DNA from 3 places in the Streptomyces sp. NPDC001536 genome. Region 2 is predicted to be linked to each of the others. Evidence: riboswitches for the same ligand, from Rfam matches in the RefSeq annotation. Region 2 holds a riboswitch; each other region holds the start of a gene.

Region 1 (9,529 bases), on a different contig from region 2:
GAGCCGGCCCTCCGCCCACCGGTGCCGCCCCGGACGGGAGCGTCGGCCGGTCGGCCGACACCACCAGAGCCGCGAGGGCGGTCGTCACCGGCACGGACGCGACCAGGCCGATCGAGCCCACCAGCGTGCGCACGATCTCCTCGGCGACGAGCTCGCTGTTGGCGACCGTCCCCACGCTGCTCTGCGCGATGGAGAAGAGCAGCAGCAGCGGCAGGGCGGCGCCCGCATACGCGAGGACGAGCGTGTTGACGACGGACGCGATGTGGTCGCGGCCGATGCGGATGCCCGCGCGGTACAGATCGCGCCAGCCCATCGACGGGTTGGCCTCGTGCAGTTCCCACACCGCCGATGTCTGGGTGACCGTCACATCGTCGAGGACACCGAGCGAACCGATGATGATGCCGGCGAGCAGCAGACCGCTCATGTCGATCGACGGGTACAGACCGTGGATCAGGCCGGTGTTGTCGTCCGTGTTGCCGGTGAGCGCGGCCCAGTCGATGAACAGCGAGCCGAGCACGCCGATCAACAGCAGCGAGATCAGTGTGCCGAGCACCGCGACGGATGTTCTCGCCGACAGCCCGTGGCACAGATACAGGGCGATCAGCATGATGGCGCTCGACCCGATCACGGCCACGACCAACGGGTTCGAACCTTGCAGGATCGCGGGCAGGATGAAGAAGTTCAGGATCAGGAAGCTGATGGCCAGCGCGACCAGCGCCATGACGCCCCGCAACCGCCCGACGACCACGACGGCGACAGCGAAGATGCCGGCGAGCAACGCCATGGGGAGCCTGCGGTTCACGTCGGTGACCGAGTACTGCAGGTCCTTGGGGGCGGAGGGCTCGTAGGCGACCACGACCTTCTCGCCCTGGTGCAACTGCCGTGACTGGTCCGGCTGCACGATCTCGGTGAACGTACGGCCCTTGTCGTCCCCGGTGTCGACGCGGATCGTCGCCTTCTTGCATTCGCCGTCGGCCTGCTGCTGAGCGGAGGAACCCTCGGCGGTGGAGGTGTCGCCGGTCGGGGTCTCGCCGGAGGCGTTCACCGACTTGCAGCTGACGTTCACGACCTCGGTGACCGTGGCCTGCTGGGTCTGCCGGTCGAAGCCGACGCCGGTGCGCTCATGACCCGGCGCGCCCCCGGGCCACAGCACGGCGAGCCCGACGATCACGGCGACGCCGAAGGGGATGAGGATCGCGGCGATGACCTTGCGCAGGTGCTGGGAGACGGGAGCCGCCGGGCCGTGACTGTGGCTGTGCGAGTGACCGTGTCCGCCGCCACCGCGACCGCCGCCGCCACTACCACCGCCCGTGCCTCCGCCGCCGGAACCGGTGCCATGCCCGTGCCCGCCACCGGCGCCGTGGTCGTGACCGCCGTCGGAACCGGGGCCCTGCTCGAACCGGCCCCCGGATTGGGGCTCCTGCTCGAACCGGCCCCCGGATTGGGGCCCCTGCTCGAACCGGCCCCCCGATCCGGGCTCCTGCTCGAACCGGCCACCCGAACCAGGCCCCTGTCCGAACCCCCGACCCGATCCGGGCTCCTGCCCGAACCCGCCCCCGGTGCCGTTTCCCTGCTCGTGCCAGTCGCCGGAGCCGGGGCCCGGGCGAGGGCCCGGGCCGTACCCCGCCCCCTGCCCGCGTGCGGGTCCGGGCCCGTTGCCGGGCCCGTTTCCGGAGCCGGGCCTACGAGGAGGCTCGGGCGGTGGGAACGGGGGCTGATGTGTCGTGGTCACCGACCGATCATCGCAAGAACGACAGGGGCCCTCTGTTCACCGCGCCCGAATTGACGCTAGCGTGGGGGGCACCTTTGTACACGCGGGAGCTCGGAGCACCGGGCTGAGAGGGCGCTGACCTCCGTCCCAGCGATGTTTCACGTGGAACATCGTCACCAGCGAGTGACGTTCCACACGAAACGTCGGCAGACGGAAGCCGCTGCGTCGACCGCCGAACCTGTTACCGGGTAATGCCGGCGTAGGGAGTAGGTCTCATGACCATCAAGGACGCGCGCACGCCTGCCTTCAGCCAGGACGAACAGCCCATTCAGGGCGAACAGTCCGCGGAGGTCGGGAAGTCCATCGGCTGGCACAAGGCGTATGTCGAGGGCTCTCGCCCCGATCTGCGCGTGCCGGTCCGTCAGGTGCATCTCACCAACGGGCAGTCGGTCACGCTGTACGACACATCGGGTCCGTACACCGACCCCCTGGTCGATACCGATGTCCGCCGGGGGCTGGCTCCGCTCCGGGAGAACTGGATCATCGCCCGCGGGGACACCGAGGAATACGCGGGCCGCCCCGTCCGTCCTGAGGACGACGGCATCAAGCACACCTCGCCGCGGGGCGGCAACCTCCGCAACCTCGACGCGGTCTTCCCGGGGCGGCCCCGGCTGCCGCGCCGCAGCCGAAACGGGCAGGCGGTCACACAGCTCGCGTACGCACGCCGCGGTGAGATCACGCCGGAGATGGAGTACGTGGCCCTGCGGGAGAACGTGTCCCCCGAGGTCGTCCGGGAGGAGATCGCGGCCGGCCGCGCGGTCCTCCCGGCCAACGTCAACCATCCGGAGATCGAGCCGATGATCATCGGCAAGCGGTTCCTGGTGAAGGTCAACGCCAACATCGGCAACTCCGCGGTGACGTCCTCCATCGAGGAGGAGGTCGAGAAGATGACCTGGGCGACCCGCTGGGGCGCCGACACGGTCATGGACCTGTCCACGGGCCGCAACATCCACACCACCCGCGAGTGGGTCCTGCGCAACTCCCCCGTCCCCATCGGCACGGTGCCGCTCTACCAGGCGCTGGAGAAGGTCGACGGCAAGGCCGAGGAGCTGACCTGGGAGATCTACAAGGACACGGTCATCGAGCAGGCCGAGCAGGGCGTGGACTACATGACGGTCCACGCGGGCGTCCGCCTGCCGTACGTGCCGCTGACGGCCAACCGCAAGACGGGCATCGTCTCCCGCGGCGGCTCGATCATGGCGGCGTGGTGCCTGGCGCACCACAAGGAGTCGTTCCTCTACGAGAACTTCGAGGAACTCTGCGAGATCCTCGCCGCGTACGACGTGACGTACTCCCTCGGAGACGGCCTCCGGCCGGGTTCGATCGCGGACGCCAACGACGAGGCGCAGTTCGCCGAGTTGAGGACGCTCGGGGAACTCAACACGATCGCCAAGCGTTTCCACGTACAGACCATGATCGAGGGTCCGGGCCATGTCCCGATGCACAAGATCAAGGAGAACATCGACCTCCAGCAGGAGATCTGCGAGGAGGCCCCGTTCTACACGCTCGGCCCGCTGACCACGGATGTCGCGCCGGCGTACGACCACATCACCTCGGGCATCGGTGCCGCGATGATCGCGTGGTGGGGCACGGCGATGCTCTGCTACGTCACGCCCAAGGAGCACTTGGGCCTGCCCAATCGTGACGACGTGAAGACCGGCGTCATCACCTACAAGATCGCGGCCCATGCGGCGGACCTCGCCAAGGGACACCCTGGCGCACAGGAGTGGGACGACGCGCTGTCGGACGCCCGCTTCGAGTTCCGCTGGGAGGACCAGTTCAACCTGGCCCTCGACCCCGACACGGCCCGCGAGTTCCACGACGAGACGCTCCCGGCCGAGCCGGCCAAGACGGCCCACTTCTGCTCCATGTGCGGGCCGAAGTTCTGCTCGATGAAGATCTCCCAGGACATCCGCCGCCGGCACGGCGGGAACCAGGAGGAGATCGAGGAGGGCATGGCACTCAAGTCGAAGGAGTTCGCGGCGAGCGGCAACAGGGTGTACCTGCCGATTGCGGACTGATCGGTCTGCCTGGGTGGGGCCCGGTGTCCTGGTGGGCCCCACTCGTCAAGGTACGAGGACGATCTTGCCGTTGGTGCGCTTCTCCTCGATCGTGCGGTGGGCCGCGGCGGCTTGGGCCAGGGGGTAGGTGTGCTGGACCGTTACCTGGAGGCGGCCTGTCTCGATGCGTTCGGTGATCTGGGCCAGCGTCTTTCCCGAAGGCTCGGCCGTGACCCAGACGTAGCGCAGGCCGCGGGCGGTGGCCTGTTGTTCGTCCGTTCCCGGGTCGATCGAGGCGCCGATGAGGAGGCCGTCCGGGCGGAGTACGTCGAGGGAGCGTGGGCCGTAGGGGCCGCCGACCAGGTCCAGGACCACGTCCACGGGAGTCACGGCGGTTCGGAAGTCGGTGGTGGTGTAGTCGATCAGTTCGTCGGCGCCCAGAGCGCGCAGGAAGCCGTGATTGGCCGACCGCGCGGTACCGATGACGTACGCGCCCAACTCCTTGGCCAGTTGGACCGCGACGTGCCCGACGCCCCCCGCCGCCGCATGGATCAGGACCCGGTCGCCGGGCTCGACCCGCGCCAGCACGGCCAGCGCCTGCCAGGCGGTGAACGCGACCAGGGGCACGGCCGCCGCGTGCACGAGGTCGAGGTTCTTGGGCGCGAGGGCCAGCGCGTCGGCCGGTACGGCGGTGAACTCGGCGTACGCCCCGCGACGGGTGACCGCCAGCATGCCGTACACCCGGTCGCCCGGCACGAACCGCGTCACACCCTCACCGACCCGCTCGACGACACCGGCCACATCGTTGCCCGGCGTCCAGGGCAGTGTGACCAGCTCCGGCACCCGGCCGGACCGGAGCACCGCGTCGCCCGGATTGACTCCGGCACCGGCGACCCGCAGCAGCACCTCCCCGGGACCGGGCTCCGGCACATCGGTCTCGGCGTAGGTGAGCACCTCCGGACCGCCGAACGCGGACTGGACGATGGCATGCATACGGGGGGCGGGCATCAGGACTCCTCGGCAGCGGGACGCGGGGCGTCGTTCCCTGTGGGCGGCGCTCTGTGCGCTCCATGCTCGGCCCGAGCGATACCCCTGCGGAAGAAGGCACTTGTCTGATACCGAGGTTCTTCGTGGATACCGGCTTTGACCTGAGAGAACACGGCGGCGTCGAGATTTTCCTGCGCGACTGCCCGACCCGTGCCGTCCTGGACGTGATCGCCAGCAAGTGGACCATGCTGGTGCTGGTGGCGCTCGAGGACGGCCACCCCATGCGCTTCGCCGAGCTGCGGCGACGGCTGGACGGCGTGACGCAGAAGGTGCTGACACAGACTCTGCGCGCGCTGGAACGCGAGGGGTTGCTGACCCGCACCGTGTATCCGACGGTGCCGCCGTGCGTGGACTACCAGTTGACCAAGCTGGGCCTGGAGGTGGGCGGCCTGGTGCAGAGCATCACCGACTGGTCGCGGGCGAACATCGCCGCCATCAGGGCGGCACGGGAGGAGTTCGACGAACGCGCCGAACGCCGGCCGTCCGGCTCCTCAACCTAGAACCGGCCCGCAACCCAGAACCGGCCCGCAACCTGGGGAACCGGTTCCGCCAGCCATGACGCCGTGCCCGCCGGACAACCGGCTTGCGCGCCCCCGAAGGCGGGTCTCCCCGCGGCGAGGGGCGCAAGCCGGGGTTACTCCGGCTGGTGCTCCGGGCCGCCGAAGTCCGGGCTGGTGTAGTCCGGGCTCGTGAAGCTGGGCCGGGCACCGGCGGAGCCGTCGTCCGGGCTGCTGAAGCCCGGACGGCCGTAACCGAGGTTCGGCATACGGCTGGTCGGCGCGGGCGGTGCCGTGCGGTGCAGGGCGGCCGCCGTGCCGGGATCGGCCAGCGCGTCCCGCAGGAACGGCAGGACGCCCCGCTCCAGCAGGGCCTCACGCCAGGCTTCCCTGGCCCGGGCCACCTCCCCGCTCAGCTCGCCGTACGGCCCGGTGTCCAGCGAGGGCCGGTTGCGCAGGGCGGTGAGCAGCAGTCCGACCGCGGCGACCAGGATCGCCAGCGCGGTCACCGCGCCGAACACCCAACCGGTGGTCAGCATGGTCTGGGCGAACGCCGGCTGCGGGTCGAGCATCTTCAGGATGTACCCGACCAGCAGGAAGATCGCCGCGGCGGTTCCGGCGAGGACGGGAGCCAGGACCGCGACGACGGCGACGGCGCCCGCGCCGGCGGTCTCGGCGACCTCTCCCATGGTGGCGGCGAGCCCCGCCGCGCCCGAGCCCGACTCCGCGGAGCCGGTTTCACGGACGGACGTCGGGGTGGACGGCGCCGGATGGCGCAGTTCCTCGCGGACCTTCACATAGTGCTGGTACTCGGTCGCCGCGGCCGCCGTGATGATCGCGGTGGCGTTGAGCGCCATGGTGCGCAGCTGTTCGGGATTGAGCCGCTGTCCCACAGCGGCCAGTTCCGGGCGGTGTGGGGCGGAGCGCAGCGCCTCATCGAGGATCCGCTCGTACTCCTGGCGGTCCTCGCTCAGCAGGTGCTGCGGAACGCTGTTCATGTGCATCCCCCGATGCTCCGTAGGGCTTGGGGCTCGCATGACTGTGAGCCGTCGGGCAGAAACGGAGGGGAGCCTGCTACGGATAAGCCGATGGTAGAGCGGTGACGGCACACGGTGACAGGGGGTTTCCAGAAATTGGGCCCTGGCCTGCGCCGTCTCTGCTCAGTCCGGCATGGGGGGTCGTCTGCCCCGTGAACGTTCAGATATCCAGGGGAAGTTGCTGGACCAGCAGCTTTCCGGCCATGGTCACACCGCCGTCCATCGCGATGGCCAGCCCTTCGGCGTAGACGTGCGGCCCTTCGACCAGCGGACCCGAGGAGTCCTCGCCGTCCTCCGAGCCGACCTCGCCCAGCAGGTAGGGGATGGGGCTGTGACCGTGAACGATCCGGGTGCCGCCGTACGTGTCGAGCAGGGAGCGCACATGGTCGGCGCCGCCTTCGTCACGGAAGGAGAAGCGCTTGGTGAACTTGCGGAACAGATCCCAGACCTCGTCCGCGTCGTTGCGCGTGATCGTCTCGCGGACGGTGTCGTTGACCGCCTCGATCGAGTCGCCGTAGTCGAGGTAGGCGGTGGTGTCCGAGTGGACGAGCAGGTGCCCGTCGACCTCCTCCATGGCGTCGAGGCGGGCCATCCACTGGAGGTGGTGGTCCTGGAGACGGTCCATGTCGGTCTTCTGCCCGCCGTTGAGCAGCCAGGCCGCCTGGAAGGTGGCGGTGCCCGCACCGGAGTTGACGGGGGTGTCGCCGAACCGCTTGGCGCCGAGCAGCAGCAGCTCGTGGTTGCCCATGAGCGCCTTGCAGTAGCCGCCGGCCGCGGCGGCCTCGGCGGACAGCCGCATCACGAGGTCGATGACGCCGATGCCGTCCGGGCCGCGGTCGGTGAAGTCGCCGAGGAACCACAGCCGGGCGGTGCCCGCGCACCAGCTGCCCGCGGCGTCGACGAGGCCCTTCTCCTGAAGGGCCGCCACCAACTCGTCCAGATAGCCGTGGACGTCACCGACGACGAACAGCGCGCCCGGCCCGACGACGGCCTGCGGGACCGCCGCGGGGTCGACGGCCACCTGAAGCGTGTCACCCCGGTTGATGACCGGCAGGTCGCGCTCGGTGGGTGTGTACTCCTCCGGGTAGTCCGCCTCGTGCGCCGGTACGACGTCGCCGGGGTGCGCGCTGTGGCCGTACGGACCGGTCTCGTGGACGTACGCGGGCACCCGGAAGTCGCGCAACGTCGCCGTCCGCTCCGCCTCGGGTCCCTGACCGGCCCCCTGAGTCATCAGACCCCTCCACCATCACGCCGCATCTGCACCGCTTCGGACTGCCTGGTCGCAGCGGCCCGCGGTGTCGTGGGCCCATCATAGGAATGCGGATCGCGCCATGTGATGACCCAGGGGTGGTGAATCGGAGCAAGACTCCTGTTCACCGCGGCTTTCGCCCCGATTGGGCAGGGCCTGTGCCATCTGCTGACGGCCCTCGTCCTACTCCTCCTCGGGCGACCGGGGCGGACTGACGGTCGTCCGGGGCGGACGGCGCTCGGACGAGGTACGCACGATCAGCTCCGTCGGTATAACCTGCTCGACCGGTTGGTCCGATTCGACCCCCTCGATGGCGTCGATGAGGAGCTGGACCACGGCCGTGCCGATACGGCGCGGCTTCAGCGAGAGCGTGGTGATCGGCGGTTCGGTGCTGGCGTACACGGTGGACTCGCTGCAGCAGACCAGAAGCAGGTCGTCCGGTACCCGCAGCCCGTAGCGGCGGGCGGCGGCGAGCAGGTCGGTGCCGTTCGGGTCGAACAGCCCGTAGACCGCGTCGGGCCGGTCCGGGCGGGCCAGCAGCCGGTCGGCGGCGACGGCGCCCGCGCACGGATCGTGCGCCGGGTAGGCCTCGTACACCGGATCCTGGCCGACCCGCTCGCACCAGCGCAGATACGCCGTGGTCGACAGATGGGTGTACGTGTCCGTCGACGTCCCCGTCAGCAGGCCGATGCGGCGGGCGCCGGCGTCGGCCAGGTGGTCGAGGATGCCGAGTACGGCGGCCTCGTGGTCGTTGTCGACCCATGCGGTGACCGGCAGCGAGCCGGCCGGGCGGCCGTCGGAGACGACCGGCAGACCCTGCCGCACCAGTTCGCTGACCACCGGGTCCTGGTCGGACGGATCGATGACGACCGTCCCGTCCAGGGCGACGTTCGACCACACGTCGTGGCGCGAGGTCGCGGGGAGGATGACGAGCGCGTAGCCGCGGGCGAGCGCGGCCGAGGTGGCGGCCCGGGCCATCTCGGCGAAGTACGCGAACTCCGTGAAGGTGAAAGGTTCATCCCCGTACGTCGTCACGGTGAGGCCGATGAGGCCCGACTTTCCGGTACGGAGGGTTCGGGCGGCGGCCGACGGGCGATAACCCAACCGGTCGGCGACCTCGCGGACATGGCGGCGGGTGGCGTCCGGGAGCCGCCCCTTGCCGTTGAGGGCGTCGGAGACGGTCGTGATGGAGACTCCGGCGGCGGCGGCAACGTCTCTGATGCCCGCACGGCCCGGCCGGCTGCCTCGGCGTGAGGTTTCCGCGCGGCTCACCTGGTGCTTCCCTGCTGCTGTCATGGCGAGCCGATAGTAGGGCTCATGCGGTGGGGTAGGGCGGGCGCATATGCACGCGTTGACAGGCACGTTTCTGCATGGTCATACCGCGTCAAACTCCTTTGAATGAAAGGGAGTTGAACGATCCAATGGCACTACGTGACTTGTCGACGCGCATGGGCCTGCCAAGTCGCCGATGTTTCGAAGAGGTCTCAACTCACCTTCACGGGTGATGCGCGCCACGGCGTGAGCCACCGGCGCATAGATATATGTGAGAGCGCCCTGTGATTCGTCTGTCTTCGTACGGTGATGCCCCTGATGCCAGTGGGGCTGATGGGGTTTGCGTCCCGCCTGTACGCAGCGGCGCCGAATCCTCATAAGGTGAGGAGTATTCGATGCCGGTGGTGGTCACAAGGAGGACTGCGGTGAGCGAGACGAGCCCCAAGCTGCGCGCCGAGCTGGAGGGTATCCCCACCTACAAGCCGGGCAAGCCCGCAGCGGCCGGCGGCCCGGTCGCCTACAAGCTGTCCTCCAACGAGAACCCCTATCCGCCGCTGCCGGGCGTGATGGAGAGCGTCACGGCCGCGGCCTCGTCCTTCAACCGCTACCCGGACATGGCCTGCACAGGCCTGATGAACGAGCTGTCGGACCGCTTC
Region 2 (9,529 bases):
GGCCTCGGGCCCCTGGCCCAAGGGCACCTGTTCCTCGGGGACTTCGGCCTCGGCCCTGGTGCGCACCATCAGCTCCACCCAGCGCAGGGCCCCGCCGGTGTGCCGCACCAGCCGCTCCAGCGACCAGTCGGGGCAGGTGGGCACGGTGACGGACAGATCGGCGCCCGAGGTCACCACGGACCTCAACAGGCCGACCTGGTGGGTGATCTCGTCGCAGTAGCGGTCATGGGCAAGCGGCGTCATGCCCCGCACCCTATGGGGACCGGGATCAGCCGAGCACGACGATTTCGGCCGCGTCGAACTCCACGCCGACCCGGTCCCCGACCTCCGGCGCCGCCCGCAGGGCGCACGCCGCCTCAAGGTGCGGCGCGTCCCCCTCCGGGCGCAGGCGTACGGCGACATGCGTGCCCTTGAAGGTGCGGGCGGCGACCGTGCAGGGCAGCCCCTCGTCGGCGCCCACGAGCCGCACGCCCGCGGGCCGCACCAGCAGACTCCGCAGACCCTGCGCGCTCCCCACCGGGACCGGCAGCTTGCCCCAGGGCGTGTCCGCGGCCTCGCCGCCGACCATGCCCTCCACGACGTTCTCGAAGCCGAGGAAACGGGCCACGAACTCGTCCGCGGGCCGCTGCCACACCTCAAGGGGCGTACCGGACTGGGCGATCCGCCCGTCCCGCATCACGACGACCCGGTCGGCGAGCGCGAAGGCCTCGCCCTGGTCGTGGGTGACCGCGAGCACGGTGGTCCCCAACCGCCCGAACAGTTCCCGCAGTTCGACCACGAGCCGCTCCCGCAGCGAGCGGTCCAGCTGTCCGAGCGGCTCGTCCAGCATCAGCAGCCGGGGCCGGGGCGCGAGGGCGCGGGCCAGCGCGACCCGCTGCTGCTCACCGCCGGACAGCGAGGCGACGGCACGGCGACCGGCGCCCGGAAGCCCGACGAGGTCGAGCAACTCCCGTACCCGATCGGCCTGTTCGCCCTTGGAAGCCCCGTGCATCCGCAGCCCGAACGCCACGTTCCCGCCCACGTCCCGCTGCGGGAACAGCTGATGGTCCTGGAACATCAGCCCGACCCCGCGCTTGTGCGCGGCCACCCCCGCCTGGTCGTGCCCGTCGAGCGACACCCGTCCCTCGTCCAGGTGTTGCAGCCCGGCCACCGCCCGCAGCAGCGTCGACTTCCCGCTCCCGCTGGGCCCGAGCACACACACGATCTCGTGCTCGGCGACCGACAGGTCGACCCCGTCCAGCACCGCCCGCCCGCCGAAGCGGACCGTGGCGCCCTGAAGGCTCAGCAGCATCAGAACTCCCCCGTCCGATCGGTCCGCAGCCGCTCAAGGACCAGCAGCGCCACCGCGCACACCACCATCAGAATCGTCGAAAGGGCCATCGCCTGGCCGTAGTTGAGCTCCCCGGCCCGCCCCAGCAGCCGCGCCACCGCGACCGGCAGCGTCGGGTTGTCGGGCCGCGCGATGAACACGGTCGCCCCGAACTCCCCCAGCGACACGGCGAACGCGAACCCGGCCGCGATCAGCAACGCCCGCCGCACCAGGGGCAGATCGACCTCCCGCCACACCCGCCAGGGCGACGCCCCGAGCACGGCCGCGGCCTCCCGCAGACGGTGATCGACGGCTCGCAGCACGGGCAGCATGGTCCGTACGACGAAGGGCACCCCGACCAGCGCCTGCGCGAGCGGCACCAGGATCCACGATGCCCGCAGATCCAGCGGCGGCTCGTCGAGGGCGATCAGGAACCCGAACCCGACGGTCACCGCGGACACCCCCAGCGGCAGCATCAGCAGCGCGTCGAAGCCCCGTACGAACCGCCCCGCGTCCCGCCGGGTCAGCGCGGCCGCGGCGAGACCGCCGATCAGCACCGCGATGGCGGTGGCGGCGACGGCATAGGACAGGGAGTTGCCGATCGCCTCGATCGGGGGCACCAGGAACACTCCGCCGTCGGACTTCGTCAGCGCCCGGTAGTACCCGAAGTCGGGAGCGTCGAGCGAACGCCGCACCAGCACGGCGAGCGGCAGCAGCAGGAGGACGACGACGGTGAGCAGCACCCCGCCCAGCAGCGCCCACTGCCCCGGCCCGCGCGGCCGCCGGGCCGTCATGGACGCGTCCACCAGCCGCAGCTCGCTCTCCCGTCGCCGTACGGTCCAGGCGTGCAGGGCGAGGATCGCGCCCACGGCCACGAACTGGACGATCGTGAGGACCGCGGCCGTGGCGAGGTCGAAGATCTCCGAGGTCTGGCGGTAGATCTCCACTTCGAGGGTGGAGAAGGTCGGTCCGCCGAGGATCTGCACCACGCCGAAGGAGGTGAAGGTGAACAGGAACACCATGAGGGCGGCGGCGGCCACGGCGGGGCCGAGCGCGGGCAGGGTCACCTTCCGCCAGGCCGCGAGGCGCGAGGCGCCCAGCATCCGCGCGGCCTCCTCCTGCCGCGGGTCGAGCTGCGACCAGAGCCCGCCGACCGTGCGTACGACGACGGCGTAGTTGAAGAAGACGTGCGCGAGCAGGATCGCCCACACGGTCGTGTCCAGCCGTACGCCCCACAGCTCGTCGAGCAGCCCCCCGCGCCCCACGAGCGCCAGGAACGCCGTACCCACGACGACCGTCGGCAAGACGAACGGGACCGTCACGACCGCCCGCAGGATCTGCTTGCCGGGAAAGTCGAAACGGGCGAAGACATAGGCGCCGGGCAGCGCGATCAGCAGGGTGAGCGCGGTGGAGGCGAGGGCCTGCCAGGTGGTGAACCACAGGACGTGCCGGATGTCGGACTGGGCGAGCACGTCCGTGATCCGGCCGACCTGCCAGGTGCCGTCGGCCTTGAGCCCGCGCGCCACGATCGCGGCGACGGGCCAGGCGAAGAAGACCCCGAAGAACGCGACGGGCAGGGCCATGAGGCCGAGCCGCGCCGCGTTTCCCTTGAGGCTCCCGCGCGGGGCTACTTCAGTACGAGCGAGGTCCACGACTTGACCCACTGGTCACGGTTGTCGGCGATCTTGGCGGGGTCCATGGTCTCGGGATCCTTCGCCTGCGGCCCGTACTTCGTGAACTCGGCCGGAACCTGGGCGCCCTCCCGCACCGGGTAGACGAACATGTTCAGCGGCATGTCGTCCTGGAACTCCTTGGTGAGCAGGAAGTCGAGGAGCGCCTTGCCGCCCTTGCTGTTCTCGGCGTTGCTCAGCAGGCCCGCGTACTCGACCTGCCGGAAGCAGGTCCCCTCGGCGACCCCGGTCGGCGCGCTCGTCGGCTTCGGGTCGGCGTAGATGACCTCGGCGGGCGGCGAGGAGGCGTAGGAGACGACGAGCGGCCGGTCGGCCTTGGCCTTCTTGCCGCCGGCGGACCCCGAGAACTCCTCGTTGTAGGCCTGCTCCCAGCCGTCGACGACCTTCACGCCGTTGGCCTTGAGCTTGGTCCAGTAGTCCTGCCAGCCGTCGTCGCCGTACTTGGCGGCGGTGCCGAGGAGGAAGCCGAGGCCCGGCGAGGAGGTGGAGGCGTTCTCGGTGACGAGGAGGTTCTTGTAGGCGGGCTTGATCAGATCGTCGTACGACGTCGGCGGGGCCAGCTTGTGCTCGCTGAAGTAGGCCTTGTCGTAGTTGACGCAGATGTCGCCGGTGTCGATCGGCGTGACCTTGTCCCCGTCGACCCGGAACCCGGCCTTGATCTCATCGGCGCCCTTCGCCTCGTACGACTGGAACAGCCCGTTGTCGAGCGCCCTCGACAGCAGGGTGTTGTCGACGCCGAAGAAGACGTCGCCCTGCGGGTTGTCCTTGGTCAGGATCGCCTTGTTGACGGCCTGCCCGGCGTCGCCGTCCTCAAGGACCTTGACCTTGTACCCGGACTCCTTCTCGAACGCGGCGAGCACGCTCTTGGAGACAGCCCACGAGTTGTGGCTGACGAGGGTGACGGTCGTGGAGTCGCCGGACGACTCACCGCTGTCGGACGACCCGCACGCGGACAGCGCGAGGAGACCGAACCCGACGGCGAAGACCGTGGCCTTCTTGGTGATGCTCACTGGATTCCTCCTGGGTTGACCAGGAAGAGACGCGGCCCTGCCCGGAACCTCTGAGAGGCTCCGGGCAGGGCGCAACAGCTTGAGTAATGACCGATCTCCCTACCCAGAATGACCTGGGCCAGGTTCGGAGGGTCTGCGGCCCGATTGCCGCACTCTCAGCGCTGTGGCGCTCCCCTGTCGGAATATGAAGATGTACGTACGGGCTCAGGTTACCGCTCGCCCGCCGCCAGCTGACCGCAGGCCCCGTCGATCTCCTGCCCACGGGTGTCCCGAACGGTGACGGGCACCCCGTGCGCGGCGATGGCCTCGACGAAGGCCTTCTCGTCCTCGGGCCGGGAGGCGGTCCACTTGGACCCGGGAGTCGGGTTCAGCGGAATGAGATTGACATGCACGGGCTTGCCCTTGAGCAGCCGCCCGAGCCGGTCACCACGCCAGGCCTGGTCGTTGATGTCCCGGATGAGGGCGTACTCGATGGACAGCCGACGGCCCGACTTCTCGACGTAGTCGAACCCGGCCTCGAGCACCTCGCGCACCTTCCACCGGGTGTTCACGGGTACGAGGGTGTCGCGCAGTTCGTCGTCCGGCGCGTGCAGCGAGATCGCGAGCCGGCACTTGAAGCCCTCGTCGGCGAACCGGTGGATGGCCGGCACGAGCCCGACGGTGGAGACGGTGATGCCGCGCTGCGAGATGCCGAGCCCGTCGGGGGCGGGGTCGGTGAGGGCGCGGATGGACTGCACGACCCGCTTGTAGTTGGCGAGCGGCTCACCCATGCCCATGAAGACGATGTTGGAGAGCCGCGCGGGCCCACCGGGCACGTCCCCGTCCCTGAGCGCCCGCATCCCGTCCACGATCTGGTGGACGATCTCGGCGGTGGACAGATTGCGGTCGAGGCCCGCCTGCCCGGTGGCGCAGAAGGGACAGTTCATCCCGCACCCGGCCTGCGAGCTGATGCACATGGTCACCCGGTCCGGGTACCGCATCAGCACCGACTCCACGAGCGTCCCGTCGAACAGCCGCCACAGCGTCTTGCGCGTGGTCCCCTGGTCGGTCGACAGATGCCGTACGACGGTCATCAGCTCAGGAAGCAGCGCCTCCTGGAGCTTGGGCCGGGCCGCGGCCGGGATGTCGGTCCACTGCTCCGGATCGTGCGCGTACCGCGCGAAGTAGTGCTGCGAGAGCTGCTTGGCACGAAACGGCTTCTCACCGATCTCGGCCACGACATCCTTGCGCTCGGCAGGAGTGAGATCGGCAAGGTGCCGCGGCGGCTTCTTGGCTCCGCGGGGGGCGACGAAAGTGAGTTCTCCGGGCTTGGGCATGGTCATACCAGTGTCGCAGATCAACCGGAGTGCCCCAGTCGGCTACCGCCAGGCCCAGAGATGGGCGGAAACCACGCCGTCGCCGACCTCCCTGGTCCAGAAGTTCCACGAGGAAAGGCCCGGCACCTCGACGTCGACGTCGTGGAAGACGTACTCGGACGCCAGACCGGGATACGAGGGTGACGAGTCCCTGCGCAGCCGCCGTTCGGAAACGGAGCCCACGACGACTCCGGGACCTTCGACTCCGAGTTCCTCGGCCACGCACCGCCGTGCCGTGTCGGAGACTTCCTCGCCGGGCTTCCTCTTCTCGGCGGGGGCCTCGTTCCTGGGACGCCATGAGCCGTCGGCCATCAGCTGCGCGATCTCCACGAGCTCCTTGCCGCCCTGCCGGACGCGCAGGGTGACGACGGTGACGCGACGCAAGGGCGGCTCGGAGTCCAGGGTCGTCTCCCCCGCCTCGATCTCGTCCCACAGGTGCCGCACGGACTTGGTCCCGTCGGTCCCCCACGACTCATGAGGGATCCCGCTCCTCTCCAGCCACTCCCGCAGCTGACCCAGGCTGTCCGGAACCCACATACGCCCCGCCCCTCACGGTGTAGCCCGCTCCACCACCCATACGGGAGGCAGCTGCCTCGTAGCAGGGGACCCTACGGCGGAATCGTGGACGGCACACAGTTCGCAGCAGCGCGCTGTGCCTTCCACGAGGGGACCGTTCCATGGCCGTCAACCGCCGACGCGGACGCCGTATCGCCGCCGTCGCCACCACTGTCGCCGCCGTCGCACTGACCGCCGGGCTCCTCACCGGCTGCGAGGACACCGACGATGCGCTCGACTGCCTCACCAACGCCGACACGATCGCCGACAGTCTCAAGGCGATCCACGAGGCCGGCTGGGACGCGGCGAAGGACCCGTCGAAGACCGACGACTCCATCGACACCATCGAGAAGAACCTCGACAAGATCAACGACGACGCGGACGACAGCGAGGTCGACAAGGCCGTCGACGACCTGAACAAGGCCATCGAGGACTACAACAGGTCCATCCTCGACGGCGACACCGACCCGGACAGCAGCCGGATCGACGCCGCCGCGAATGAGCTCAAGGACGTCTGCACGTCCTGAATGGCGGGCGCCCCTATGTGATGGGCCGCTCCAGGCACTCCTTGAGCAACTGCTCGTCCCGCGGGAGCTCCTTGCGGACCTGCGGGCGGACGACGAGGGGTACCAGGGCCTTGCCGAGGCCGTGCCCCTCGAAGTCGATCTCTATCGTCACGCGGGAGCGGCGCCCTTCGTCGAGCGCCTCGATCTCCCCGTGGGTACGTGGCCTGACAGGGCCTTCGATGCCGTGCAGATCCCAGCTGTACGGCGGGTCGAGCCGGTCGAACTCGACGGTCACCGGCATCTCACGGTTCCCGATGCGCCGGATGACCCGGACCCGGGAGCCGGCGTGGAGGGGCCCCTCGTCGAGCTGCTCGGCCTTGACGGCGCTCAGCTGCCACTCCGGCAGGTGGGAGGGGTCGGTGATATACGCGTAGACGTCTTCGGGACTGCGGTCGACGTCGATCACTTCACGGATGGCGGACATGACGCCCTCCTTCCAGGGCGATCCCCTTCGAGGGCTTACAGGGGAATCGTCCCACCGGAGCGGTCGGGAGAACAGGACCGCCGGAACGGAAGAAGCCCCCACCGAAGCGGGGGCTTCTCCCGGATACCGAAACGATCAGCCGGAACCGACGAACAGCACCAGCAGCAGCCACACCACCGGCGCCGTCGGCAGCAGGGAATCCAGCCGGTCCATGATGCCGCCGTGGCCCGGCAGCAGCGTGCCCATGTCCTTGATGCCGAGGTCCCGCTTGATCATCGACTCGCCGAGGTCGCCCAGCGTCGCGCTGGCCGCCACCGCGAGGCCCAGCAGCAGGCCCTGCCACCAGGTGCCGTCGTCGATCAGGAAGTGCATGCACAGCGCACCCGCGGCCATCGCGAACGACACCGCGCCGAGCAGCCCCTCGCGGGTCTTGCCGGGGCTGATGCGCGGCGCGAGCTTGTGCCGGCCGAAGCGCCAGCCGACGGCGTACGCCCCGGTGTCGCTGACGACCGTCAGGACCAGGAACGTCATGACACGGAACGCACCGTCGTCCGCGGTGAGCATCATCGCGACGAACGTCGCCAGGAACGGCACGTAGAACGCCGCGAAGACGCCCGCGGTGACGTCCTTCAGATAGCCCTCGGGCGGCTCGGTCATCCGCCAGACCAGGACGGCGAGCGCGGTGAGCGCCATCGCCACCCAGGCACCCTCGGCGCCCCGGACGTACCCGGCGACGACCATGGCCGCACCGCCGACCGCCAGCGGCACGAGGGGCGCCTTGATGCCCTTGCGCTCATCGAGCCGGGACGTCAGCTCCCACAGTCCGACGACGACGGCGACCGCGATGACGCCGACGAAGACGGCCTTGACGACGAACAAGGACGCGACGATCACCGCACCGAGTCCGACACCGACCCCTATGGCCGCACCCAGATCCCGCCCCGCGCTCTTCTTCTGCGGCGCGGGAGCCGGCTGCGGGACGTCGGGCATGGGCTCCGGATTCTGCGGCGCCGCCGCATGGGGCTGCGCCGACGTGGTTTCGTCGCGGAACAAGGGGCCGCTCAGCCGAGCGGCCCCCCGGTCGTCATCCTGGTCGTCGCCGTATCGGGGCACGGCGGGTCCGTCAGGCACGATGGGCATGGGGCGAGTGTGCTGCGCCTCAGGCGCATCGTACGCGGGACCCGCCGGGGCAGCCCCCTGGACAGGCCCCTGGTCGGACGGCCCCCAGTACCCGGCTTGTGGCGGCGCTCCCCAGGAAGAGTCGTTCATCAGACCTCGAGAAGCTCCGCTTCCTTGTGCTTCAGGAGCTCGTCCACCTGGGCGACGTACTTGTGCGTAGCGTCGTCGAGCTCCTTCTCCGCACGGCGGCCCTCGTCCTCGCCGACCTCGCCGTCCTTGACGAGCTTGTCGATCGCGTCCTTGGCCTTGCGGCGGACCGAGCGGATGGACACCCGGGAGTCCTCCGCCTTGCCCTTGGCGACCTTGATGTAGTCGCGGCGGCGCTCCTCGGTGAGCTCGGGGAACACCACACGGATGATGTTGCCGTCATTGCTCGGGTTGACGCCCAGGTCGGAGTCGCGGATCGCCTGCTCGATGTTGCGCAGCGCGCTCTTGTCGAACGGGGTCACCACGGCCATGCGCGGCTCCGGCACGGAGAACGAAGCCAGCTGGTTGATCGGCGTCGGCGCGCCGTAGTAGTCGGCCACGATCTTGTTGAACATCGCCGGGTGCGCACGACCGGTGCGAATCGCGGCGAAGTCCTCCTTGGCGACCACGACGGCCTTCTCCATCTTCTCCTCGGCCTCGAGGAGGGTCTCTTCGATCACCACTTGCTCCTGCGTGTCTTGAGTGAGGCCCGGCTGCGGTTCCTTGGTGAGGGGCGGCGGCCGGCTGCGTCGCGTCTTCTTCCTGCACGGTTCCCGACCGGCAGGACATTGTCCATCCCCCGGTCAGGGTCCGTCCCGTCCGTCCCCCGGACGGGTTGGTTGCCGGATCGTCAGTCCCGGCTGCCCTGGTCACCCACGAGCGTGCCGATCTTCTCACCCTTGACGGCGCGGGCGATATTGCCCTCCGCCAGGAGCTCGAAGACGAGGATCGGGAGCTTGTTGTCGCGGCACAGCGTGATCGCGGTCATGTCGGCGACCTTGAGGTCGCGGGTGATGACCTCGCCGTAGCTGAGCGAGTCGAACTTGACGGCCTCGGGGTTGGCCTTCGGGTCGGAGTCGTAGACCCCGTCCACGCCGTTCTTGCCCATGAGCAGCGCCTCGGCGTCGATCTCCAGGGCGCGCTGGGCGGCGGTGGTGTCGGTGGAGAAGTACGGCATGCCCATACCGGCGCCGAAGATGACCACACGGCCCTTCTCCAGGTGGCGCACGGCGCGCAGCGGGATGTACGGCTCGGCGACCTGGCCCATGGTGATGGCGGTCTGCACGCGGCTGTCGATGCCTTCCTTCTCCAGGAAGTCCTGGAGGGCGAGGCAGTTCATCACGGTGCCGAGCATGCCCATGTAGTCGGAGCGGGCGCGGTCCATGCCGCGCTGCTGGAGTTCGGCGCCGCGGAAGAAGTTGCCGCCGCCGATGACGACCGCGATCTCCGCGCCGTCGCGCACGACGGCCGCGA
Region 3 (9,529 bases), on a different contig from region 2:
GTCGGTACTCCCTCTCGTCTTCACCAGCGGCTGGGCCAGCGGAATCAACGCGTACGCCGTCGTGCTGCTGCTCGGCGTCTTCGGCGCGACCGGACTGAGCGACGACGTCCCCGAGACGCTCCAGCGCCCTGAGGTCCTCATCACGGCCGGCGTGCTGTTCCTGTGCGAGGCGGTCGCGGACAAGATCCCGTACGTCGACTCGGCGTGGGACTCGGTCCACACGGTGATCCGGCCTGCCGCGGGCGCCTGGGTCGGGGCGGTGCTCGCCGGCCAGAGCGGTTCGCTCAACGACGCGGTCGCGGGTCTGGTCGGCGGTTCGACGGCGCTGGCCAGCCATGCCGTCAAGGCCGGGACGCGGATGGCGGTGAACAGCTCGCCGGAGCCGTTGAGCAACGTGATCGTGAGTCTGGCCGAGGATCTCGGGGTCGCCGGGATCGTCACCTTCGCCATGTTCAATCCGCAGGCGGCGGCGATCATCGCGGCCGTGCTGCTGGTCGGCGGACTGGTGATACTCGTCTTCTTGATCTCCCGGATCCGACGGTTCCTGCGCCGCCGGGCGCAACGGCGGGAGGAAAGACGGCTCGCGGGGCGCACGGGGCATCCACCGGGTTGGTGACCCCCGGCAGTCCTGCGAGGACGCCCGCGGCCGGGGCTGTCAGTGGTGGCCGATAAAGTCGCAGGCATGGCACGGATTGCGGTGATCGGCGCCGGGATGGGCGCGATGGCGGCCGCTGCCCGGCTGGCCGTCGCGGGCCACCGGGTGGCGGTGTACGAGCGTACGGAGACGTACGGCGGTGCGGTGCGCCGTCACGAGCGTGACGGCTTCGCCTTCGACACCGGACCGGGGCTGCTCACGCTGCCCGCGGTCTACCGCGATCTGTTCGTCAAGACCGGCAAGGAGCCGCTGGAGTCGGTCGTCGAGCTGGTCCAGGTCGACCCGTCGACGCGGCACCTCTTCGCGGACGGCACGGAGGTCAGCCTGCCGAACGCCTCCCGCGCGGGTGTCGTCTCGGCGCTGGACGCGGCACTCGGCTCCGACGCGGGCACCCGCTGGGGCGACTTCCTGGTCCGGGCCCGCGAGGCCTGGGACCGCACGCGCAGGCCACTCCTGGAGGAACCCCTCTGGCCGAACTGGTCGGTGCTGGCCGACCGCGAGCCCTATCCCTCGGTCCCCCACAAGAAGCTGCTCCGCACCCGTCGGGCCGGCACCCTCGCCGAGGTCGGCGCCTGGGAGCTGCGCGACCCGAGACTCGTCGCCCTCCTGGAGAGCCACGCCCTCGCACACGGCCTGGACCCGAGGGTCGCCCCGGCGAGCGCGGCGGTGCTTCCGTACATGGAGCACGCCTTCGGCACCTGGTACGTCCGCGGCGGCATGCGGGAGTTGGCGCGCGCGGTGTACGAGCGGTGTGTGGCGCGCAGGGTGGAGTTCCACTTCGGCGCCGAGGTGACCGGGGTGCTGGAGAAGGACGGCCGGGCGGCGGGGCTCGAACTGGCCGACGGCGCGGTGGCGGAGGCGGATTTCGTCGTCGCAGGTGTCGCACCCGACGTGCTGAGCCGCTGTGTGCGGGGCACCGCCGTGCGGGAGGACGGTGACGTTCCTCCGCCGAGCGGGCTGCCGAGCCGTATGACGGTGCTGGTGGCGCTGCGCGGCGGGCGCCCCCGGGGAGCGGCGCATCGGACGGTGGTGCACGCGGAGGACCGGGAGCGCGAGCTGGACCTGCTGTTCGGCTCGTCCCGGGGGCTCGACGCACGCCCCACGCTCACCGTCCTGCGCCCCGACGACCCCGGTGTGGTGCCGGACCCGGACCATGAGGCGATCACTCTCACCGCCACGGTGCCCGCCCACGCCGACCGGGACCGGCCGGCGTCCGAGGTCTTCGACGATCACGCGGACAAGCTGATCACCGCGGCCGAGCGTGCCGTACCGGACATCCGCGAGCGCCTCCTGTGGCACGAGGTCCGCGTTCCGGCCGACATCGCGGAAGCGACCGGTGCGGAGGGCGGCGCGGTCCCCGCCCCTGCTCTCGCCGCGGCCGAAGGACGCCTGCTGCACCCGTCGAACACCACCGGGCTGCCTGGTCTGTTCACCGTCGGCGGCTGGTCCCACCCCGGCGGAGGCCTGCCGCACGCCGGCATGTCGGGTGCGCTGGTGGCCGGACTGATCGTGGAGGGGCCGGAGTTCCGGGGCTCTCAGTGACCGCTGGTCAGAAGCGGTACTGCTCGTCGTAGCCGTTCCCCTGCTGGCCGTTGCCCTGGTAGGGGTACTGCTGCTCCTGCGGGAGTTCGCCGCCGTACGTCTCGTCGGTGCGCTGCTGCGGGACCCACACACCGCCGGCCGGGGTCTCGCCGCCGTAGGTGGGGTTGCCGTACTGGTCCTGGCCGTAGGCCTGCTGGCCGTACTGCTGCTGACCGCCGTAGGAGGTGTCGTAGCCGCCGTACGTCTGGGTGCCGATGTACGGGTCGGAGTAGGCGGCGTACTGCTGCTGTCCGGCCATGTCGTAGCCGTACTGCTGCTGGTCGTAGCCCGTGTAGCCGTCGTAGCCGTAGGTCTGGTCGGCGCCCTGGGCGGCCGTCGCGTACTGGTCCTGGGTCTGGCCCTGGCCGGCGTACGTGCCGTCGTTGTATATGCCGTAGGAGCCGGTGTCGTCGGGCATCGGCTGCGGCTCGTAGACCGCGGTGGTCTCGGCGGCCGTGGGGCGGGCGGGCGTGAAGACGTCGTCGCGGTCGTAGTCGTCGTGGCCGTAACCGGCGGTGTTCGAGGCGTAGTTGCCCTCGTCGCCGTAGGCCGTGTCCGTCGCCTCGAGGTCGGAGACCTCCAGCGTCGGCTCCTCGCGGCCGCGTTCGCGGCGACCGCCGCGCTTGCCGCCGACCAGGCCGCCCAGGGCCTCCGGCGGATTGACCGCCCAGCCCTGTTCGAAGCCGCGGCGGAAGGAGAGGGTGACGTAGGTCTGGCCGACCGCGAAGGCGATGGCGCCCAGTCCGATGACGACCACCGAGGGCATGAGCACACCGAGTACGACGCCCAGGAAGCCGGCGAAGGCGAGCAGTCGCCAGCGCAGCCGTGCCTTGTACTGAAGCAGCACCTCGCCGAGCAACCACAGCGCGACGATTCCGAACGCGATGTAGAGGACCGTCCAGCCCATGTACGCCCCTCTCCCAGTGACCGCTACGCAGTGTGTCGTATATCCGTGCGGCCGGTCTAGGCCTGCGGTGGGTGGTGCAGGCCCAGGTTCTCGTAGATTTCCAGCGACGCCGTGGAGTTGTTGAGCGTGATGAAGTGCAGTCCTGGCACTCCCTCGGCCAGCAGCCGCGCGCAGAACTCCGTGGCGAATTCGATCCCAATGGAGCGTACAGCGGCCGGATCGTCTTTTGCTGTGAGGATCCGCTCTTTCAGGACGGAGGGGATGGCCGCGTTGCTGAGCTGCGGCAGGCGCTCCAGCATCCGCACACTGGTCACCGGCATGATCTCGGGGATGACGGGGGTCTCGCAGGCGGCTTTGACGACTCGGTCACGCAGCCGCAGATAGGACTCCGGTTGGAAGAACATCTGCGTGATGGCGTAGTCGGCGCCGGCCCGGCACTTGTCGACGAAGTGCGCGACGTCCGCGTCCCAGTCCCCGGACCGCGGGTGCATCTCCGGGAAGGCGGCGACGCCCACGCAGAAGTCGCCCGATTCCTTGATGAGCCGGACGAGTTCGGCGGCATAGGTCAGACCCTGCGGGTGGGCCACCCAGTCGCCCATGGGGTCGCCGGGCGGATCGCCGCGCACGGCCAGGATGTTGCGGATCCCGGCGTCGGCGTACTGGCCGATGATGTTGCGCAGTTCGGCGATGGAGTGGTTGACCGCGGTGAGGTGGGCGACGGGGGTGAGCGTGGTGTCCGCGACGATCTGCTGGGTCTCCTTGACGGTGCCCGCGCGGGTGGAACCGCCGGCACCGTACGTCACGGAGACGAAGTCCGGGGCGACCGCCTCGACCCTCCGGAGCGCGCTCCACAGGTTCCGCTCGCCCTTGGGGGTCTTCGGTGCCGAGAACTCGAACGAGTACGTCGTCTTGCCCGTGGCGAGCATGTCGCGCACGGTGCGTGCGCGGTCCGTCCTGGTGGATGCGGTTCCGAGGGCCATACCCGCAGGTTAGCCAGGGGGCGGGGGTCACCCAACCAGATCAGGGATATTTGCCCGATTTGTCGACTTGTTGTCCACCCCTCGGACACCCGAACCGGTCACACCGTGTGCCGAAGCCGCTTCGCGAACTCCGCCGCCGCCGCGCCCGGGTCGTCCGCGTCCGTGATGGCCCGTACGACGACGACCCGGCGGGCGCCCGCCTCCAGCACCTGGTCGAGGTTGCCGAGATCGATGCCGCCGATGGCGAACCAGGGGCGGTCGGTGGCGAGGGAAGCGGTGTACCGGACCAGGTCGAGGCCGGGTGCGTGGCGGCCGGGCTTGGTCGGAGTCGGCCAGCACGGGCCGGTGCAGAAGTAGTCCACACCCTCCTGGACGGCGGCCGCGGCGGCCTCCGCCTCGGAGTGCGTGGAGCGGCCGACGAGGATGTCGTCGCCGAGGATCGCGCGGGCGGCGGGGACCGGGAGGTCGCCCTGGCCGAGGTGAAGCACATCGGCGCCGGCCGCGTGCGCGACATCGGCCCGGTCGTTGACCGCGAGGAGCTTGCCGTGCCGGGCGCAGGCGTCGGCGAAGACCTTCAGGTGCTCCAGTTCCTCGGCCGCCTCCATGCCCTTGTCACGCAACTGCACGATGTCGACACCGCCGGCCAGCACGGCGTCCAGGAACTCCGGAAGATCCCCCTGCCGCTTGCGGGCGTCGGTGCAGAGGTAGACACGGGCATCGGCGAGGCGGGCGCGTGCGGTGTCGGGCATGTCGGTGTCCCCCGGTGTCGGTGGCGTAGGGCCGCGGGCGAGTGCGGTCACCCTCGGCGGCCGGTAGTGAATCACAGCAGGGCGGCGGGCCGAGGCTGCGCCCCCAGCGGCGATTGGCGGATCTGTCCCGCTCGCTGCCGGCAAACCCGCAGGTCACCGCAGCCAGGCGTGGGAAACATCCGCCAATCACCGCCGTGGCACCCCATCCCAGCCGGCCGCGACCCGGGCGGTGGGGCGCGGGTGCCGGGTGACCCGCCCCGGACGGTGCCGCCCCGGACGGTGGGCGCCGGGGCGGTTCAGCGTGCTCGGGTCAGACCGCCAACGCCTGCGCCCTGCGCTTCACCTCCGTGCCCCGGTTCTCGCTCAGCGCCTGGGCGGGGGTGCCGGGGAGGCTGTCGTCGGGGGTGAAGAGCCACTCCAGCATCTCCTCGTCGGAGAAGCCGTCGTCCCTCAGGAGCGTCAGGGTCCCGGTGAGGCCCTTGACGACCTTCTGCTCGACCCCGTCGATGAAGGCGGCGGGGACGTGCAGCGCGCGGTTCTCACCACGGCGTACAGCGATGAGCTGGCCCTCCTTGACCAGCTGGCGCACACGCGTCACCTCGACATCGAGGATTTCCGCGATGTCGGGGAGGGTGAGCCAGTCGGGGACGAGAGCATCGATCTTTGCGTCAATCTCGGTCACGACATCAAGCCTGCCATCCCGCACTGACAGTCGGAAGCCAGACCCCTGCGACCTGGGCTTTCGGACTACACTGTCGCCGCCTTCAACGGCCGCGCCGGGTCCCTCAGCAGCTCCGGGTCCAGCTCCGTCCCCGCCTCGATCAGCCGCCGCCCCTGCGCCAGGTCCCGGGGCCGGCCCACCGCCAGCAGGGCGACGAGGCGGTTCTCGCGCAGCCAGCAGACCGTCCAGGCCGGTCCGGACGGCTCGCCGCGCCACAGGACCGTGTCGGCGGACGTGTGATGGCCGACGTACTGGACGAAGCGGCCGAACTGCTCGGACCAGAAGTACGGCACGGGGTCGTAGACCGCGGGCGTCTCGCCGATGATGTTGGCCGCCACCGTGCGCGGGCCCTGGAGGGCGTTGTCCCAGTGGTGGACGAGCAGCCGCTCGCCATACCTTCCCGAGGGGAAGGACGCGCAATCGCCGACCGCGTAGACGTCCGGCGCGGAGGTGCGCAGCCGGTCGTCGGCCACCACCTCGCCGTGCGTGCCGAGCTCGATGCCCGAGCCGGTCAGCCAGAGCGTGGCGGGGCGGGCGCCGATGCCGACCACGACGGCGTCCGCGGGCAGCCGTGTGCCGTCGTCCAGGAGGACCTCGCCGGGCCGCACCCGCTCCACGCGCGCGTGGGTGCGCAGCGCGGCACCGGCGTCGGCGTACCAGGACGACATCGGCGCGGCCACCTCCGCGGGCAGTGCTCCCGCGAGCGGCCGTTCGGCGGCCTCCACGACGGTCACCGCGCAGCCCGCCTCGCGTGCGGCGGTGGCGAACTCGGCGCCGATCCAGCCCGCGCCGACCACCACGATGTCGTGCTGGCGGGCGAGCACGGGCCGCAGCCGCTCGGCGTCGTCGAGGGTGCGCAGCAGATGGACGCCGGGGACGCCCTCGGCGCCGGGCAGCCGGATCGGTTCGGCTCCGGTGGCGAGGACCAGGACGTCGTACGGCACGGGCCCGGACTCGGTGTCCAGTTCGTGCTCGGCGGGGCGGACGCCCAGCACCTCGCGGCCCAGTTCCAGGTCGATGCCGAGCGCCTCGAAGTCGACGTCGAAGGCGGAGCCCTCGGCCTTGCCGAGCAGGACGGCCTTCGACAGCGGCGGCCGGTCGTAGGGCTGATGCGGTTCCGCGCCGATGAGGGTCACGGTGCCGGTGAAACCCTGTTCGCGCAGGGCCACCGCGGTCTGTACGCCGGCCATGCCCGCGCCGACCACGACCACGCGCCGCTGAGACTGCTCCGTCTGCTCGCTCACCGGATCACCATAGACAACTGACAATTTGTCAGTCAGCGGTCATGCACCGTGACCTGCTCCACAACGCTCGTCCCGCTGCCCGACTGCGACTCCCACTCCCAGCTCTCCTCCAGCCGCACCCGCCCGTCCGGCAGTTCGACGACCGTGGACACGCAGTGCCCCGAGGAGGTCGTCCCGTCGTGCTTGAGCTGGACGTAGCGGAAGTCGAGCCGGTCGCCCTCCCGGGTACCCACCAGATGCCCGCGTACGACGTCGCCGCCCGTGTACTCGGCCCAGATCTCGCCGTCCTTCTCGTGGTACGTGAACCGGGTGCGGGTACCCACCTGACCTGGGGCCTGGTCGGCGACGGGGGCGAGGACGAGGCCGTCCAGCGAGCGGGGCATGGCAGCGGGCTCCCTTACACAAGCGCAAAACCAAGAGCTAGGGTGGCCAACGTAGAGCACTCGCGGGAGCCCGGACGCACCGGGCTGAGAGGGAGGCTGGCCGGCCTCCGACCGTACGAACCTGATCCGGGTCATGCCGGCGAAGGGAGGGGCTGGACGCCCATGTCCTCACGTACGTCAGACGTCCTCGTCGTCGGGGGCGGAATCATCGGCCTCGTCACGGCCTGGCGGGCCGCGCAGCGCGGTTTCGCCACGGCCGTCGTCGATCCCGAACCGGGCGGCGGGGCCGCCCAGGTGGCCGCCGGGATGCTGGCCGCCGTCACGGAACTGCACTACGGCGAGCAGACCCTGCTGGGCCTGAACCTGGCCTCGGCCCGCCGTTATCCGCAGTTCGCGGCCGAGCTCACCGAGCTGACCGGCCACGACCTCGGCTACCGCCGCTGCGGCACGCTCGCCGTCGCGCTGGACGCCGACGACCGCGCCCATCTGCGCGAACTGCACGCCCTGCAACGGGAGTCGGGCCTGGAGTCGGAGTGGCTGTCCGGGCGGGAGTGCCGGCGTCTGGAGCCGATGCTCGCACCGGGCGTGCGCGGCGGGCTGCGGGTCGACGGCGACCATCAGATCGACCCCCGGCGGCTGATCAAGGCGCTGTTGGCGGCGTGCGAGCACGCGGGCGTGGTCTTCCACCGCCTCTGGGCCGAGCGTCTGGACCTCGTGGGGGACCGGGCCGCCGGCATCACGGCCACCGACGGCACCCGGCTGGGCGCGGCCCAGGTGGTGCTCGCCGGGGGCAGCCTCAGCGGACGGCTCGCCGGTGTCCCCGACGACGTCCTGCCGCCGGTTCGGCCCGTGAAGGGGCAGGTGCTGCGGCTGACCGTGCCGCAGCGGTACGCGCCCTTCCTGAACCGGACCGTGCGGGCCGTGGTCCGTGGCAGCCAGGTCTATCTGGTGCCGCGCGAGAACGGCGAGCTGGTGATCGGGGCGACCAGCGAGGAGCAGGGCTGGGACACCACGGTGACCGCGGGCGGGGTGTACGAGCTGCTGCGCGACGCCCATGAACTGGTGCCGGGCATCACGGAACTGCCGCTGACGGAGACCCGCGCGGGGCTGCGTCCCGGTTCCCCCGACAACGCTCCGCTGCTCGGACCGACCGAGCTGCCGGGGCTGCTCCTGGCGACCGGTCACTACCGCAACGGTGTGCTGCTCACGCCGGTCACCGGCGACGCGATGGCCCATGTGCTGACCACGGGTGAACTCCCGGACGAGGTCCGCCCCTTCACCCCCCGGCGTTTCACCTTCACGGAGCTGCCCGCATGAACATCTCCGTCAACGGAGAGCCGCGGGAGATCGCTCCCGGCACGGCTCTCGACACCGTCGTGCGGGCCCTCGCCCCGGCCCCTGCCGGAGTGGCCGCGGCCCTCAACGAAACCGTCGTCCCGCGCGGACAGTGGCCGTCGACGTCCCTGTGCGAGGGCGACCGCGTCGAGGTCCTCACCGCCGTCCAAGGAGGCTGACCCATGGCCGACGATCCCTTCGTCCTCGGCGGCAGGACCTTCTCGTCCCGTCTGATCATGGGCACCGGCGGCGCGCCCAGCCCGGATGTGCTGGAGCGGGCGCTGAACGCCTCCGGCACCGAGCTGACCACAGTCGCGATGCGGCGGGTGGATCCGACGGTGCACGGCTCGGTCCTCTCCGTGCTGACCGGGCTCGGCATCGAGGTGCTGCCCAACACCGCGGGCTGTTTCACCGCGGGCGAGGCCGTGCTGACGGCCCGCCTCGCGCGCGAGGCCCTCGGCACCGACCTGGTCAAGCTGGAGGTCATCGCCGACGAACGCACCCTGCTGCCGGACCCCATCGAGCTCCTGGACGCCGCGGAGACGCTGGTCGACGACGGTTTCACGGTGCTGCCGTACACCAATGACGACCCCGTCCTCGCGCGGAAGCTGGAGGACGTGGGCTGCGCGGCGATCATGCCTCTGGGCTCGCCCATCGGCTCCGGGCTCGGGATCCGCAACCCGCACAACTTCCAGCTGATCGTCGAGCACGCGCGCGTGCCGGTGATCCTGGACGCGGGGGCCGGTACGGCGTCGGACGCGGCGCTGGCGATGGAGTTGGGGTGCGCGGGTGTGATGCTCGCCTCGGCGGTGACCCGGGCCCGGGAGCCGGAGCTGATGGCGCACGCGATGCGGCACGCGGTGGAGGCGGGCCGGCTGGCGTACCGGGCGGGGCGCATCCCCAAGCGGCACTTCGCCGAAGCCTCGTCCCCCACGGAGGGGTTGGCGCGGCTGGATCCCGAACGCCCCGCGTTC

What was found. Region 2 has a riboswitch for thiamine pyrophosphate ahead of ACFY0U_RS32970 (thiamine ABC transporter substrate binding subunit). Riboswitches for the same ligand answer to the same signal wherever they lie in the genome.
Region 1: linked by a shared signal. The riboswitch ahead of thiC (phosphomethylpyrimidine synthase ThiC) and the one ahead of ACFY0U_RS32970 (thiamine ABC transporter substrate binding subunit) in region 2 are both predicted to bind thiamine pyrophosphate.
Region 3: linked by a shared signal. The riboswitch ahead of thiO (glycine oxidase ThiO) and the one ahead of ACFY0U_RS32970 (thiamine ABC transporter substrate binding subunit) in region 2 are both predicted to bind thiamine pyrophosphate.

What each region holds. Positions count from the first base shown of each region.
Region 1 covers NZ_JBIAVQ010000003.1:629,992-639,520, forward strand. Annotated here, with positions in the region: gene ACFY0U_RS11840 (YibE/F family protein) at 1-1,732, opposite strand, end outside; TPP riboswitch at 1,805-1,994, shown strand; gene thiC (phosphomethylpyrimidine synthase ThiC) at 1,987-3,792, shown strand; gene ACFY0U_RS11850 (NADP-dependent oxidoreductase) at 3,838-4,779, opposite strand; gene ACFY0U_RS11855 (winged helix-turn-helix transcriptional regulator) at 4,902-5,318, shown strand; gene ACFY0U_RS11860 (hypothetical protein) at 5,453-6,319, opposite strand; gene ACFY0U_RS11865 (metallophosphoesterase) at 6,513-7,583, opposite strand; gene ACFY0U_RS11870 (LacI family DNA-binding transcriptional regulator) at 7,785-8,897, opposite strand; gene hisC (histidinol-phosphate transaminase) at 9,299-9,529, shown strand, end outside.
Region 2 covers NZ_JBIAVQ010000014.1:107,519-117,047, forward strand. Annotated here, with positions in the region: gene ACFY0U_RS32955 (maleylpyruvate isomerase family mycothiol-dependent enzyme) at 1-243, opposite strand, end outside; gene ACFY0U_RS32960 (ABC transporter ATP-binding protein) at 269-1,291, opposite strand; gene ACFY0U_RS32965 (ABC transporter permease) at 1,291-2,892, opposite strand; gene ACFY0U_RS32970 (thiamine ABC transporter substrate binding subunit) at 2,937-4,010, opposite strand; TPP riboswitch at 4,089-4,196, opposite strand; gene rlmN (23S rRNA (adenine(2503)-C(2))-methyltransferase RlmN) at 4,220-5,326, opposite strand; gene ACFY0U_RS32980 (NUDIX domain-containing protein) at 5,369-5,902, opposite strand; gene ACFY0U_RS32985 (hypothetical protein) at 6,043-6,447, shown strand; gene ACFY0U_RS32990 (SRPBCC family protein) at 6,461-6,910, opposite strand; gene ACFY0U_RS32995 (phosphatidate cytidylyltransferase) at 7,046-8,179, opposite strand; gene frr (ribosome recycling factor) at 8,179-8,736, opposite strand; gene pyrH (UMP kinase) at 8,907-9,529, opposite strand, start outside.
Region 3 covers NZ_JBIAVQ010000005.1:453,833-463,361, forward strand. Annotated here, with positions in the region: gene ACFY0U_RS17560 (DUF4126 domain-containing protein) at 1-616, shown strand, start outside; gene ACFY0U_RS17565 (phytoene desaturase family protein) at 683-2,197, shown strand; gene ACFY0U_RS17570 (hypothetical protein) at 2,205-3,143, opposite strand; gene metF (methylenetetrahydrofolate reductase [NAD(P)H]) at 3,200-4,123, opposite strand; gene thiE (thiamine phosphate synthase) at 4,222-4,872, opposite strand; gene ACFY0U_RS17585 (Rv2175c family DNA-binding protein) at 5,183-5,554, opposite strand; gene ACFY0U_RS17590 (NAD(P)/FAD-dependent oxidoreductase) at 5,620-6,837, opposite strand; gene ACFY0U_RS17595 (hypothetical protein) at 6,870-7,220, opposite strand; TPP riboswitch at 7,273-7,385, shown strand; gene thiO (glycine oxidase ThiO) at 7,383-8,537, shown strand; gene thiS (sulfur carrier protein ThiS) at 8,534-8,734, shown strand; gene ACFY0U_RS17610 (thiazole synthase) at 8,738-9,529, shown strand, end outside.